Regions from separate parts of the Trichocoleus sp. DQ-U1 genome, predicted to be linked through region 3. Evidence: predicted binding sites of a transcription regulator. Region 3 holds the regulator's gene; each other region holds the start of a gene.

Region 1 (4,672 bases), on a different contig from region 3:
CGCAATTTCCCCAGAATTTAATCCTAGCTGCTCAAAGCTATGAAAAAGATTTGCTTGATCTTTTGAAAGCGTGCCGCCACTAATGTTAAAACGGTTCCCCTCTGGAGTAACAATTGTGCCGGTGCCGTCAGCCGCTGGGGTAATCGGCTGTGCTTGTACTGGTTGAAGCGAGTTAGCGATCGCTGTTAGTGAAAACACTACCAGTAACAGCCTTATATTTCTAACGGCTGACATATTTATGCACTTACCCTGTTGTCAATATCCCTAAAGTAACATTGACAGATTCAACGTGTTAGGAATGCTTTTATTTGTTTTAGCTCCTAAGAGCGATCGCCATCTGTAAATAAATAAAATTGTCTGGCTTCCAGACGGCTCAATATTGGGAAGCCAAACAATTTTGTATCTTCTCTATTCTATTGATTGTGCTGATTATGCGATCGCGGGTTTGAATCCCCGCTCGCCTATCAACAATTTTTAACGGAAGTTGCCTGGATTCAGTCGAGGATTGGCTCGATTCGAGCGCATAGGCACTCCGCCTTTCAACTGGGTGCCGGTGCCACCATCAGCTCGATCTAAGAAAGGTCGCAAGTTAACGCTTTGTGACCTACGGCTGGAGCGGTTGGTGGTTCCGCCGAGGGAAGATAAGCCCAAGTTTAAGAGATCGTTGAGCATCTGAGCATCCCGACCCCCAACAAAGGTATTGACGCCCTCTGTCACCTGTCCGCTGTCAGCAATGCTGATATTTTGGAAAACGCGATCGCGGATTAACTGCGGATTTTCACCGGGAGGTACAGTCAGGACAATCCGACAGTCTGGATTTTTCTGAGTCGTGATGCAAACAACGTTGTAGTTATTTTCCACCGATGCCCGCATTTCCTGAAGACCATCGGGTCGATAAGATTCTAATCTGCGACTAATTTCGTTACAACGTCTCTCCGCAGTCCAACCACCGCCTAAAGGACTGGGAGTTGCCCAAGCATAAGCTTGATCGGGTTGACTTTTCGGGTGATACATCACCATATACTGACTGTTCGTTAGCTGGCAGGTAAACCGTGGCTTGTTAGCAGTTGTACTATTCTCTGATTCCGTTCCTGGGCTAGTGGTGCTATCTGGACTCCCATCGGTGTCTACCACAACATCCCCGTCCGAGGTCTGAGTATTCTCATCTTCTACACCCGGCAGTTGCGCTTGCTGAACAGAACCTGCAAAGGCGATACCGCTATTCAGTAGCATTGCTACACCAGCAGATAAAGCCACACTTTTGACCACTAAGGACTTTGCTTCAAACGCGAACCTAGACAGATGTGGTGACATATCAACAATCCTCCTGTATATTTTTTGACTATCGTTAGCATCATTTGAATTAAATGAGCTAATTTCATAAATCTTTATAAATCGGTCTTCGTAGCGTATACTACGAAAGCACGACTAGAATCCCCCGCTTCCCTGGTAGGAATAAGGGTAAGAAGTCAGGAAAATAGAGCGTGTTTTTTGAAAATTGTCAATCAGTGGGTACTGTTTATCGTGTATCCAATGTTGCACAACATACCCCCCTAGATGCCATAGTGACGGGAAAACCGAAGCAAAGTTCCCGCAGAACCCTTAAATCATTCAAAAGGAGAAAACAATGTTGTTGGAGGCACAAAAGCCGCTGACAGTTCCCAGACATTTCCTGGAACCGCCTGCGTCCCTAAGCCCAACGCTACTCATGTTTCTAGCCGCCGTAGCGATGGTTGTGCTATCAAACTTTGGTTATTGGCTCTGGGAGTGGCCTCACTGGTGTTGCTTTATCACAAACACGATCGCCTTGCACATTTGTGGAACGGTGATTCATGATGCTTGTCATAATTCTGCCCATCGTAACCGAGTCATCAATGCCATCCTGGGACATGGCAGTGCGCTGATGTTAGTCTTTGCCTTCCCAGTATTTACTAGGGTTCATTTGCAGCATCATGCCCATGTCAATGACCCGGAAAACGATCCAGATCATTACGTTTCTACTGGCGGACCCCTGTGGTTAATTCCGGTGCGGTTTTTATACCACGAAGTATTTTTCTTTAAACGGCAGCTGTGGCGAAAATATGAACTTTTAGAATGGTTCTTAAGCCGCTTGTTTGTGGGGACGATTTTCTATATTTCAATTCAGTACCACTTCTTAGGCTACATTCTCAATTTTTGGTTTATCCCGTCTGCCCTAGTAGGATTGGCGCTGGGATTGTTTTTTGATTATCTGCCGCATCGCCCGCATCAAGAACGCGATCGCTGGAAGAATGCCAGAGTTTACCCCAACCCCATCCTCAATTTGCTGATCATGGGGCAAAATTACCACCTCATTCATCATTTGTGGCCTTCCATCCCCTGGTATCACTACCAGAATGCTTATTACGCCACCAAGCCCCTCTTAGATGAAAAAGGCTGTTATCAAACTCTGGGAATCTGGCAAGGAAAAAATTTCTGGAGCTTTTTATATGACGTTTTTTTAGGCATCCATTTTCACAACAAATCACCTAAAAACCTAGAAAATAGCTAATAAATGTCATTAGTGATTCGTCAATGACTAGGGACGAATCACTAATGACAAAAAACCTCAGCGATGAAACGACTGAATCGTTGACTGCGAGGATAAGCTAACCTGAGACAAACTCCAATCCGGTCTTAGGCTTTTAGCTCCCCGCAGATAAGGATGGTAAATCGGTGGATGGGAAGCTGGCAAATTGACGTGAATTAAGAAGCGGATGCAACGCTCCAGCCCTCCCTCCACGTGCATTTGCTGAACATCAAGCAGAGGGACATTGTCCCAGTGGGGACGAGAGCGAGCGATCGCAGCGGGAAAGATCGCATCTAGATCCCGCGTTACCGAGAACGTGGCACTAATAATTAGATCGGGATGTAGTTGATTGTGTACTTCTAATTCATCGAGTAGTTCCGCTACCACTTCTCGAATTGCCTCAGCCGTGTTTTGTGAGGCAGTTGTTGCCCCGCGAATCGCTCGAACTCGCCACTCCACGCAAGCATCCTCCATTTTATAATTGGGATTTTGAATTTTAGATTTTGGATTTCAGAATCATCTATAATCTAAAATCTAAACTTCATACTAGGGTCGGTAAAGCCACAACGGCTGACCACTGGTAGAAAGTTCAAATTCTAACCAGTCTATCCCAGCTGATAGACTAGATGCCCCTTGAACTCTGCTTGATACCACACGATTCCAGAAAGGTTTGCGTTCTTCCAGGGTGTAACACTTCGTTTTTTCGGGATCGAGACCGACCAGTTCCGCAGCCCAACGGCGGGCATCTTCCTCAGTGCCGAGCCGGTCAACAACCCCCAGTTCTAACGCTTGTTGACCTGTGAAAATGCGACCATCGGCAAAACTTTTAACCGTTTCGGTTGTCAGCTTCCGAGCCTCAGCAACCGTTTGCACAAATTGCTGATAACTGACGTCAATCAGGTCTTGGAGAATATTCTTTTCCGGCTCGGTGAGTTCCCGGTCAAAAGCCAGAATATCTTTATAAGGACCCGATTTGATCACCTTGAAAGAAACGCCAATCTTTTCTAGCAAGCGCTCCAGGTTGTTTCCCCGGAGAATTACACCGATACTGCCGGTAATTGTGCCTGGGTTGGAAACAATGTGTTCGGCTCCCATCCCAATGTATACTCCCCCAGATGCGGAGATATTGCCAAAGCTGGCAACAATTTTCACCTTTTTTTGCAGGCGAGTCAGGGCTTCATAGATTTCTTGAGAATCCCCAACCGTACCCCCAGGACTATCAATGCGTAGCAGTAAAGCTGGAAACTTTCGTTCTTCAACCGTTTTCAGGCTTTCTAGAACTTGTTTTCGGGTAGTACTGCCAATCGCACCAGTCACTTCAATCCGAGCAATTTGTTTACGAAACTTAGGCTGAAAAGGCCAGATCATGAGCAGGCAAGCGATGAATCGTGAATGAATGAGCGAATTAGAGAAGGAAGCAAATCCTGCAAAACAGTAAGTGTTTCCCTAGGAATGCTGGCTCTTTCTCTAGTTTGCACGATCCGCATCGGTTTCGTTGGGTTGCGGGTGAAGCCTGAAAGCTTATCAGAAAAAAGGTTTTCCCTAGCTCCCCGAATTTAACAGGTACTTACAAGTAAAAACTTACCCTTTTGTCGGCATCCCCACAATTTGCCAAAACGCCTTAACAGAACTACATATTAAGTACAATTAAGTAAATAAACGCGCAACCAGCCAGAATAAAGAGCAAGAAACTGGAAAAATTTTTGATAAATCCGGTGGCGACTTCTGGAAGGGCAGCTCGTGATGACCTGCTTCAAGAGTGCTGATTTGGCTCTGTTATGTACGCCCACAAAGAACTTTTATGCAGCTAAAACTCACAGAATCCAAAATTCCGTTGGCACCCTTGCTGCTGATTGCCCCCTTTTTCTTGTGGGGAACGGCGATGGTGGCAATGAAGGGTGTTATCCCAAACACGACGCCCCTGTTTATGGCTGGTGTCCGGTTGGTGCCTGCCGGGGTATTGGTATTAGTTGCTGCCTTTTTGATGGGGAAACCTCAACCGAAAGGCGTTCGGGCGTGGCTGTGGATTAGTTTGTTTGCTTTGGTTGATGGCGCTTTGTTTCAAGGCTTTTTAGCCTTTGGATTAGTGCGAACGGGTGCCGGGTTGGGTTCGGTGATGATAGA
Region 2 (4,672 bases), on a different contig from region 3:
CACAGGAATGCGGAGAACGCTACGTTCGGAGTCATTAGCATCGCCGATACGAACCCGCATCAAGCTTCCGTCATTGAGTAAAACAGTTTCGTAGGTTCTGCCAGTAAAACCGCCACTGGCAATCGCTCGAAACACCACATTTTTATCTAAGGATGGTGGTAGTTCGCTAGTCGGGATTGGCATTGGCTTGAGGATACCAGCATCGCTTAGTTTACTTGCTGCTTGATTGAACTTAATAATGGAACCATCGCTGTTGGTGTGATAAACCAACAGTTGTAGCTTGCTTTGTACAGTCACTTGCCACCCAGGTATTGCATTAGTAAGACAACTCTCGTTAATACCGCCCAAACCCAGACAGCTATCCCAATTGTACTGTTGAGCTTGAACGATGCTGAGTTCGGTAGTGGGCACTTTGAACTGTCTGGAAGCTTCCCTTAAGACTGCATCTCGAACGGAATTCGGCAAACTCGCGAGTTGATCCACCTTCACGACAGAACCAGCTGCATTCGTGCGATAGACCAAGCGTTTTCCGCTGGCTTCTACCGTCACCTGCCACCCTTCTACTGTCGCTGGCGCACACAAAATATCAGGTGCGTAAATCCCTAGACACGCATCAGGCCAAGTCTTCTGTTCGGCCTGGACGACGCGAATCTGGTTTACCGGCAAACCCAGCTGCGTGGAGGCATCAGAAATCACAGCATTGGCAACAGATTTGGGGAAGTTTCCTGGGATGTTACTGCCAGGAGTATTCGACTTTTCTTGACGTAAAACTTGCCCTGTAGAATTGGTGCGATAGACCCAAGTTTTGTTATTGCTAGACACGACAACACGCCAACCGGGAACTAATGCTTGAGTACAAAATTCACCCAATTTCGGAAGTCCTAAACAGCCATCAGGCCAAGTTTCCTGGCTAAACTGAGTAATCTTGAGCTTTCCCGGAGCGATGCCAGTTTGACGCGACAAATCTTGACGAACAGCGTTAGCAATTCGAGGCGGTAAGCGATTAGCTTGCTTACGGTCAAGATTTTGCCCCACTTTCTGGTCTTTAACCTTAACCAGTCTGGTGATAGACTCAGAAAGTCCGGCTGGGGCAGCAAATGCGGTTTGTAACAGTGTCAGACCTGCGCCTAAAGACAGGACGCCAGTTAGAACTAAAACGGCAAAAATTCGCTCGGACTGGTGAACTGTTTCACCGGGGTTTACGGCTTTGGAGTGTTTTTTGAAAATCTGTCTCATAGAAACCTCAATAGAGTTGTTTTTGCAAGCGGAGAGCGTGTTAGGTGAGACGAGCGGCACTCCAACGCTCATCGAATGCATATAGCAGATAAAACGCTTGACGCTGCTATCGTGCGAGTTAGTTCCGCTGTTTCGTTCACCTGAATGGGTGATTTTTTACAAGTTTCAGATAGCGATCGCCAGCCAAAAAATTTAACTTCTGCAAAAACAGGTTTCTATAATCGTGTAGGCGTTTATTTATTTCAGCAAGGGAGCGATCGCGATGACTGTGTTGGTAGTCGCTACGGGAAATCCAGGCAAGCTGCGAGAGATGCAGACGTATTTAAGCGGATTTGGCTGGGAATTGACCCTGAAGCCAGAGGAACTGGAGATTGAGGAATCGGGTGACACCTTCATGGCTAACGCTTGTCTGAAGGCATCCCAGGTGGCAGAGGCGACTGGAGAGTGGGCGATCGCAGATGATTCTGGCTTGGAAGTAGACGCCTTAGAGGGCGCACCTGGTATTTATTCCGCTCGTTACGGCAAAACCGACCCCGATCGAATTGAACGCCTGTTGAATGAACTCGGCAACGAACTGAATCGGGAAGCCCAATTTGTGTGTGCGATCGCGATCGCTCGTCCCGATGGCGCGATCGCCCTGCAAGCCGAAGGAGTTTGCCGCGGCGAAATTCTCCACGCCCCTCGCGGTACGGGAGGATTCGGCTACGATCCGATTTTTTACGTTCCCAAAGAGCAAATGACCTTTGCGGAAATGACTCCTGAGTTGAAGCGTCAGTGGAGCCATCGCGGTCAAGCTTTTAAAATTCTCTTACCCCAGCTACAGACTTTAAAGACTGAGGGTTGAGTCCAGAAGTTAGAAATCCAGTAACCAGAAATCAGAATTTTGCGATCGCCAAAAATTCTAATTTCTGATTTTTAATGACTCCTGACTTCTAACCTTGATGACTCAGTCCTCAGTCCTCAGTCCTCAGTCCTGACTTAGACAGCTTCCAGATTCTTTTCCCCCGTCCGAATTCTGATGACCTGCTCTACCGGGCTGACAAAAATCTTACCATCACCGATTTCACCCGTTCGGGCAGCGGCAATGATTTTCTCAATCACCATATCAACCTGGCTGTCTTCAACAACGATCTCTACTTTAAGTTTTTGCAGAAACTCAACCGTGTACTCGGAACCGCGATAACGTTCGGTTTGGCCTTTCTGCCGCCCAAATCCTCGGACTTCAGAAACGGTCATTCCCACAATTCCCGCATTGACTAGCGCAATTTTAACTTCGTCGAGTTTAAAAGGCCGGATAATCGCTTCAACTTTTTTCAAGCTTCTAACTCCTCAGTTCGTTCTGGATTTGATCTGTACAATCAATTTGTACAACCAAAGGTACTCGTAAAGCGGCGGCTATGTTTTATCACTGCTCAAACAAAGATTTTTGTATTATATGATACATATTGCTCTTCACTCCCACCAGAGGCATCTATTATGCCAACCCTAACTAAGGGGTTTCTCTGGATATCACTGACTCGTTACCTTGACAGCGTTTGACTTGACAGTACAGTGAAGATGCGCGGGTTTGGCAATATTTTCCCCATTTGTATCAAAGCGGTTGTTCCAGGCAGATGCACCCGGTTCTTCCGACTCCTAGCAGAGTTAATCTTTCAGCCGTCAACCAGCAAGCTCAACGACTATTATTCAAAAGCGGACGCACAATCAAAAAGCCAGTGCCAAACGCTGTCGCCACAATCAAAAAGATGACGATGATTAACCACCAGCCACTCACATCTGCGGAACGCTCTGGCTGAGTTGGGCGACGATACCGACCTTCTTCTTGTTCGATTACCAAGCTTTCTGAAAAATCAGGTAATGGTGCTGGTTCCGCTTTGGGAGGGGAAGGAGGTAGAACTTCCACTGGCGGAGCGATCGCAGCCGAACGAGGAGAACGAGGAGGCTGCGGAGGACGCCGCTTAGGTGTTGCGTTTGATCCAGTCCGAATTTCCGGTTCAATGGAGGGAGGGGGAACTTCAACTCGACCCCCGGAGGGAAACGAAGTTACTACCTGTTGTGCGTGCAAAGCTGACTGAACAACTTTTTCGATTTCTTGGCGCAGCTGTTGATTTTCTTTGGCTAACTGCTGATTCTGGGAATTCAGCGAGTCCAGCATCGCTTGCGCTGTTTGTAACTCTGCTGAGAGTTCTTTGTAAACCGAAATTGGCACTGAGGGACGGTAGGTATTCATTGGGCTTTGGGGAGTCTGCTCAGAAATATAAGCATTTTGCATTGGCGAGCGGGTCGAGGGATTAGACATCATGGATTTAGTTTAAGTTTGGTAAGGCAACAATAATGGAAAGTGAGGCGACTCTGACAGCCATTTTTTAACAAATTTGCTATTTAATCAACTAGTAATGTGCCCCAATCGATCTTTACGGTGTCATTGCTATAACCTTTGTATTCTCCGATTGTTTTAATTCTCCGATTGTAGGAGGGGAAAAAAGTGTCCCACTGGCCCTTGACCCTGACCAATGGCTAAAGCGTATTTTAGAGCAGTGGTGACATAATCTTTGGCTTTTTGAACCGCAGACCACCGATCTTTGCCCAAGGCTAGATTAGCCGCGATCGCGCTACTGAGCGTACACCCTGTGCCGTGAGTATTGGTCGTCTCTACGGTTGCGGTTTTCAAGGTTTCCAGATGGTGCCCATCGAACCAGATATCGATGCCGCGTAGATTCCCCTCCATTCCGCCTCCTTTCACTAATACAGCCGCACCACCTCCCAAATGATAAATCCGTTGGGCAGCAGAGCGCATATCATCCAAGTTATGAATCGGCAATCCGCTCAGTAATTGAGCTTCGTAGCGGTTGGGGGTCACAATCGCTGCTTTGGGGATTAAGACATCCCGCAACGTTGCCACAGCGTTATTGTCAATCAGCTGGGCACCCGTGCGCGATACCATGACGGGATCGACGACTAATTTGTCCAGTTTGAAACCTTCCACAGCTTGCGCTACAGCCGCAATAATCTCCCCATTCAGCAACATCCCCGTTTTCGCTGCTTGGACGCCAATATCCGTCACCACAGCCTCAATCTGGGCGACAATTGCTGCTGTCGGTAAAGCATCCACCCGCGTGACTCCCAGCGTATTCTGCGCTGTCACGCAAGTAATGGCACTGGTGCCGTGAACGCAGTGAAAGGCAAATGTCCGTAAATCGGCCTGAATGCCAGCACCGCCGCCGCTATCTGAACCGGCAATTGTGAGAGCAACAGGTACGCTTGAAGGGTTTTTAACGGTCATAGGAATGAGGAATGGGTAAGAGAAATGGGTAATTAGTTAATACCCGCAAATTAAGGACTACTAACAATTACTTTTACTCTAAATTTCGATGAAACCAATCCCAATCTAAATTGAATTGAATGATTAGATTTTACAAATTGCTGCAAATCGAGT
Region 3 (4,672 bases):
AATTTGATTGGGCTGGGGACTTTTCTCAAGGGCTGGCGGGCATAACGATAGACACTAAGGTAGGCTATATTGACAAGGCAAGCAATGTTGTCATTCCCCCACAATTTGATAATATTTATAACTTTTCAGAAGACCTAGCAGCGGTAAAGAACGGCGACAAATGGGGCTATATCAATAAGAGTGGCAAATTCGTAATTAAACCCCAATTTGATAGCGCTCAATCTTTTTCGCAAGGGCTAGCAAAAGTTAAGATTGGCAATAAATATGGCTATATCCGCAAACCTCTTCCATAAGTTCTCATTTCTGAAGACATAGAAGAATTGAGAGTCAGTGGTCGCGGAAACTTCAGCAGAATGAAGCGAGAGCCTGGTGAGGATTTCCCCGGCTCTCGTTGCCTTTATCGGAGTGTATTTGCAAGGAGACCTATAACACGCCTTTAGAACTGGGGATCGTACCGCCACGACGGGGATCAACTTCGATTGCCATGCGGAGCGATCGCGCAAACGCTTTGAACGTCGCTTCAATAATGTGGTGCGAATTAATTCCATCGAGTTGGCGAATGTGCAGCGTCATCTGGCTGTGATTGACCAACGCCACAAAAAATTCCCGCACCAGCTGGGTGTCATAAGTCCCGACTCGCTGAGTGGGAATCTCTAAGCCATAGCTGAGGTGGGGGCGTCCGGAAAAATCTAACGCTACCTGAACCAACGCTTCATCGAGAGGGGCGAGGAAATTCCCAAATCGGACAATTCCTTTGCGATCGCCCAGTGCTTGATGCAACGCCATTCCTAGGGTAATTCCCACATCTTCATTGGTATGGTGGTCATCAATTTCCAAGTCTCCCGTCGCGGCTACATCCAAATCAATCAGGCTGTGAGAGGCGATTTGATGCAGCATATGGTCTAAAAACGGAATGCCGGTTTTGGCATTGCAAGTGCCATTCCCGTCTAATTTGACGGTGACGATAACATCCGTTTCGCCCGTCTTGCGGGGAACCCTTGCCATGCGAGGAGACAAAAGCTGTTCAATGCTTGGAGAAGGTGGAAATTGGCGATCGCGTGCCTGCATCGCAGATGCTCACTCAAGAAAATAAAGTTAAGTTTATTATCCTACGTTACTGAGCATTTGGGAGACGCGAAAGCCTTAAAAATGCAAAATTAAAAATTAAAAATTAGCAGAATCTTTGCTTTTTAATTTTTAATTTTTAATGTTTGATTCTTTTTACATCCCCATAATCTCGTATCCCGCATCGACATATAGCACCTGACCTGTAATGCCACTTGCCAAATCGCTACACAAGAAAGCAGCCGCATTTCCCACTTCTTTCTGAGTTACAGTGCGTCGCAGCGGTGCTACTTCCTCAACGTGATGGATCATATCCAGAATGCCACCTACCGCCGACGATGCCAAAGTGCGGATAGGACCTGCCGAAATTGCATTCACGCGAATATTCTGTGGACCTAATTCAGATGCCAGGTAACGGACACTCATTTCCAATCCAGACTTGGCAATTCCCATTACGTTGTAGTTGGGGATCACCTTAACGCCGCCTAGATAAGTCAGCGTGACAATGCTGCCACCTTCTGTCATCAGTGGTTTTGCTGACCCAGCAAGTTGTACCAGCGAATAGGTACTAATTTCTAGAGCTTGGGTGAAGCCAGCACGGGTAGTGGTACTAAAATCACCTGATAAATCTTCCTTGTTCGCAAAAGCAAGACAATGGATCAGGATGTCTAGCTTGCCCCACTTATCGCGGATGGCGTCAAATGTAGACTGAATTTGGGTCTCATTCTGGACATCGCAGGGTAAAAATAAGCTGGGGTTGAGGGGTTCTACCAACTCTGCCACTTTTTTTTCAAAGCGGCCTCGGTCGTCTGGCAGGTAAGTCACTCCTAGATTCGCACCCGCTTGGTGCAGTTGCTGAGCAATCCCCCAGGCGATCGATCGATTGTTGGCAATGCCGGTGACAAGGGCGTTTTTTCCGGTTAAATCTAGCATAAATGTCGATTTTGAAGGCAATATTAGAGGATATCCGATTTAGGGGAGTATTCAAGATCGCGATCGCCCGGAGCGAGGCTGTCTAGTACGGGTAAGGAGCGTGCCTCCTTACTCACCATGCATCCCACCCGATAGCGCAGATACTGTCAAGATATCAACATTTTCCGTCATAATCTTACTTGCCTTGAGCAGGGAGAGAACTAAAGAAGGTAGCCGGGGAAACTACTTTAAAATTTTGTATCAAATAGCACAAAAACCGCTTGGAAGTCAGTTTATCTGTGTCTAATGTCAGAAAACTCTCATAGTTGTTTTGCTATGGTTAAAGTTCCTCCGACAGAAAGTTGCAGAAGTCTGTAGGGCAGCATTTAGGAAAAAGGAAGTGGCAGTGACGCAAGATAGACCGCTAGCAGCTGTGTTCCGTCAACTGGGAGGTGGGGCGTTTCCACCCGTGGTGGAAACTTTTGAGCGGGGCAAGACGATCTTTTTCCCAGGAGACCCGGCTGAACGGGTATACTTTTTGCTCAAAGGTGCAGTAAAGCTGTCTCGCGTGTATGAAGCTGGGGAAGAAATTACCGTGGCGCTGCTGCGAGAAAACAGCGTTTTTGGAGTACTGTCCTTAATTACAGGGCATCGTTCGGATCGGTTTTATCACGCTGTAGCATTTACGCCAGTGGAGCTGCTTTCGGCACCGATCGATCAGGTAGAGCAATCGCTCAAGGATAATCCGGAGCTATCGATGTTGATGCTGCGAGGGCTTTCTTCGCGCATTTTGCAAACAGAAATGATGATTGAGACATTAGCTCACCGAGATATGGGATCCCGCTTGGTGAGTTTTCTATTGATTCTGTGCCGTGATTTTGGCGTTCCTACCGCCAATGGAATTACGATCGATCTGAAGCTTTCTCATCAAGCGATCGCAGAAGCAATCGGCTCCACCAGGGTAACTGTCACCCGCTTACTGGGAGATTTGCGGGAGGAAAAAATGATTTCTATCCACAAGAAAAAAATTACGGTACACAACCCAGTTACACTGAGTCAGCAGTTTACTTGAAAACAGCTAGAGGCTCTCGTCAGGTTGTAGGTTAGGTTGTTGGTTAAAACGGCATGGTAGCGCGAGCAGGTTATCCAGTTTTAACATTTAGTCGGGAGTTGAGTTAAAAGGTGTCAGGTTTTAAGCGGATAGTTTTCAACCTTCCAACCTTTAACCTTTCCGATTTCACCTTCGATCTTTAATTCCTGTTAACCCTTTCTCTAGCCTGCGATGCGATAGGCTGTAACTGGAATGACTGTAGCAGACAATGACCGACAGTGCGCTCTTCCTGATTTTGTCTATTTTAGTGTTGGGAAGCGTCATCGCAACGGTGGGCGATCGCATTGGCACGCGCGTGGGAAAAGCACGCCTGTCGTTGTTCAATCTGCGTCCCCGCAAAACAGCTGTTTTAGTAACGATTCTAACGGGACTAACGATTTCTGCCTCAACACTAACAATCATCTTCGCGACCAGCGAACAATTGCGGATTGGAGTTTTTAGACTTCAAGAAGTCCAGAAAAAACTCAAAACAGCAAGTAAGGATATTGCCAAAGCAAACGAGCAGAAACGGAAGACCGAAAGCGAACTTGCTAAAACCGCCGCCCAAAAAGAGCAAGTAGAGAAGGAACTCGCTCAGGCTCGCACCCAGCAATCTGTCGCCCAGCAGCGCTTAGATGCGATTAATCGATCTTTGGCAGCCGCGCTGGCTAAACAAGGCCAGACGGAGGCGCAACTAAATCAGACTCAAAGCGAACTGACCCGGGTTGCCAGCAGCTTTCAGCAAACCCAAAAACAGCTTACATCTGTCTCAGGGCAAGCCAAGACGCTACGTTCCGAAATCCAACAACTTCAAGCAGAACGCCAAGAATTGCTCCAGCAGCGAAATCAAGTCAGAGCTGAAATTACTGAATTCAAAGCGAAAGTGACTCAGCGCGACCAAAAAATTGCCCAGCAAGACCGAGCAATTAGCCAACGCGATGAGCAAATTCTCAAGCGGGATCAAGCCCTTGTGGAACTTGATGAGAAACTTGCTACCTTTCGGAAGAGCCTGAGCGATCGCGATGAGCAAATTGCCCAGCGAGACAAAGCCTTATCTCTACTTGATAACAAAATTTCTCAACGAGATGAGGTGATTGCCCAGCGAGAAAATCGCCTTAAAGAACTCGAAAAACAACAAGCTTCCCTAGAGCAGGAAGTGGCAACCTTAGAACAGTATTACCAGTCTTATCAAACTTTGCGTCAGGGTAGTCTGGCACTGCTGCGCGGTCAGGTTCTGGCGGCTGGCGTTTTTCGTATTGTCGAGCCAGCCGCAGCCCGACAGGTCATTGAGCAGCTGTTACGGGAAGCGAATCGGACAGCGATTAAAGCGACCCAACCCGGTCTCAACAAGGTGGCGAACGAACGGGTCGTGCAAATTACAGAGGCACAGGTAGAGCAACTGATCAACCAGATTCAGGATGGTCGAAACTATGTAGTCCGAGTTTTTTCGGCTGGTAACTATGTCCAGGGAGAAAAGCAGGTACAAGTCTTTGCAGACGCCGCACCCAATCAAGTTGTATTCCGCACTGGTGAAGTCGTAGCAACGACATCTGCCGATCCTTCAAACATGACCGACCAACAAATTCGGCAGCGGATTGACCTGCT

The links. Region 3 encodes NtcA, which controls nitrogen genes in cyanobacteria. Its sites were predicted from a motif close to TTTGTANNNNNNNNTACAAA; they were not measured.
Region 1: crtR (beta-carotene hydroxylase) is a predicted target of NtcA. The motif match lies at 1,402-1,421, and genes of this name have one in related genera.
Region 2: NDI34_RS12840 (P-II family nitrogen regulator) is a predicted target of NtcA. The motif match lies at 2,662-2,681, and genes of this name have one in related genera.

The regions. Positions count from the first base shown of each region.
Region 1 is NZ_JAMPKB010000016.1:50,149-54,820, forward strand. It holds gene NDI34_RS09190 (CHAT domain-containing protein) at 1-234, opposite strand, end outside; gene NDI34_RS09195 (COP23 domain-containing protein) at 475-1,314, opposite strand; gene crtR (beta-carotene hydroxylase) at 1,628-2,530, shown strand; gene aroH (chorismate mutase) at 2,588-3,007, opposite strand; gene sppA (signal peptide peptidase SppA) at 3,095-3,916, opposite strand; gene NDI34_RS09215 (DMT family transporter) at 4,350-4,672, shown strand, end outside.
Region 2 is NZ_JAMPKB010000025.1:72,234-76,905, reverse strand. It holds gene NDI34_RS12850 (hypothetical protein) at 1-1,236, opposite strand, end outside; gene rdgB (RdgB/HAM1 family non-canonical purine NTP pyrophosphatase) at 1,499-2,080, shown strand; gene NDI34_RS12840 (P-II family nitrogen regulator) at 2,215-2,553, opposite strand; gene NDI34_RS12835 (hypothetical protein) at 2,909-3,538, opposite strand; gene thiD (bifunctional hydroxymethylpyrimidine kinase/phosphomethylpyrimidine kinase) at 3,692-4,519, opposite strand.
Region 3 is NZ_JAMPKB010000019.1:29,906-34,577, forward strand. It holds gene NDI34_RS10435 (WG repeat-containing protein) at 1-293, shown strand, start outside; gene hisB (imidazoleglycerol-phosphate dehydratase HisB) at 424-1,068, opposite strand; gene fabI (enoyl-ACP reductase FabI) at 1,222-1,998, opposite strand; gene ntcA (global nitrogen regulator NtcA) at 2,378-3,049, shown strand; gene NDI34_RS10455 (DUF3084 domain-containing protein) at 3,297-4,672, shown strand, end outside.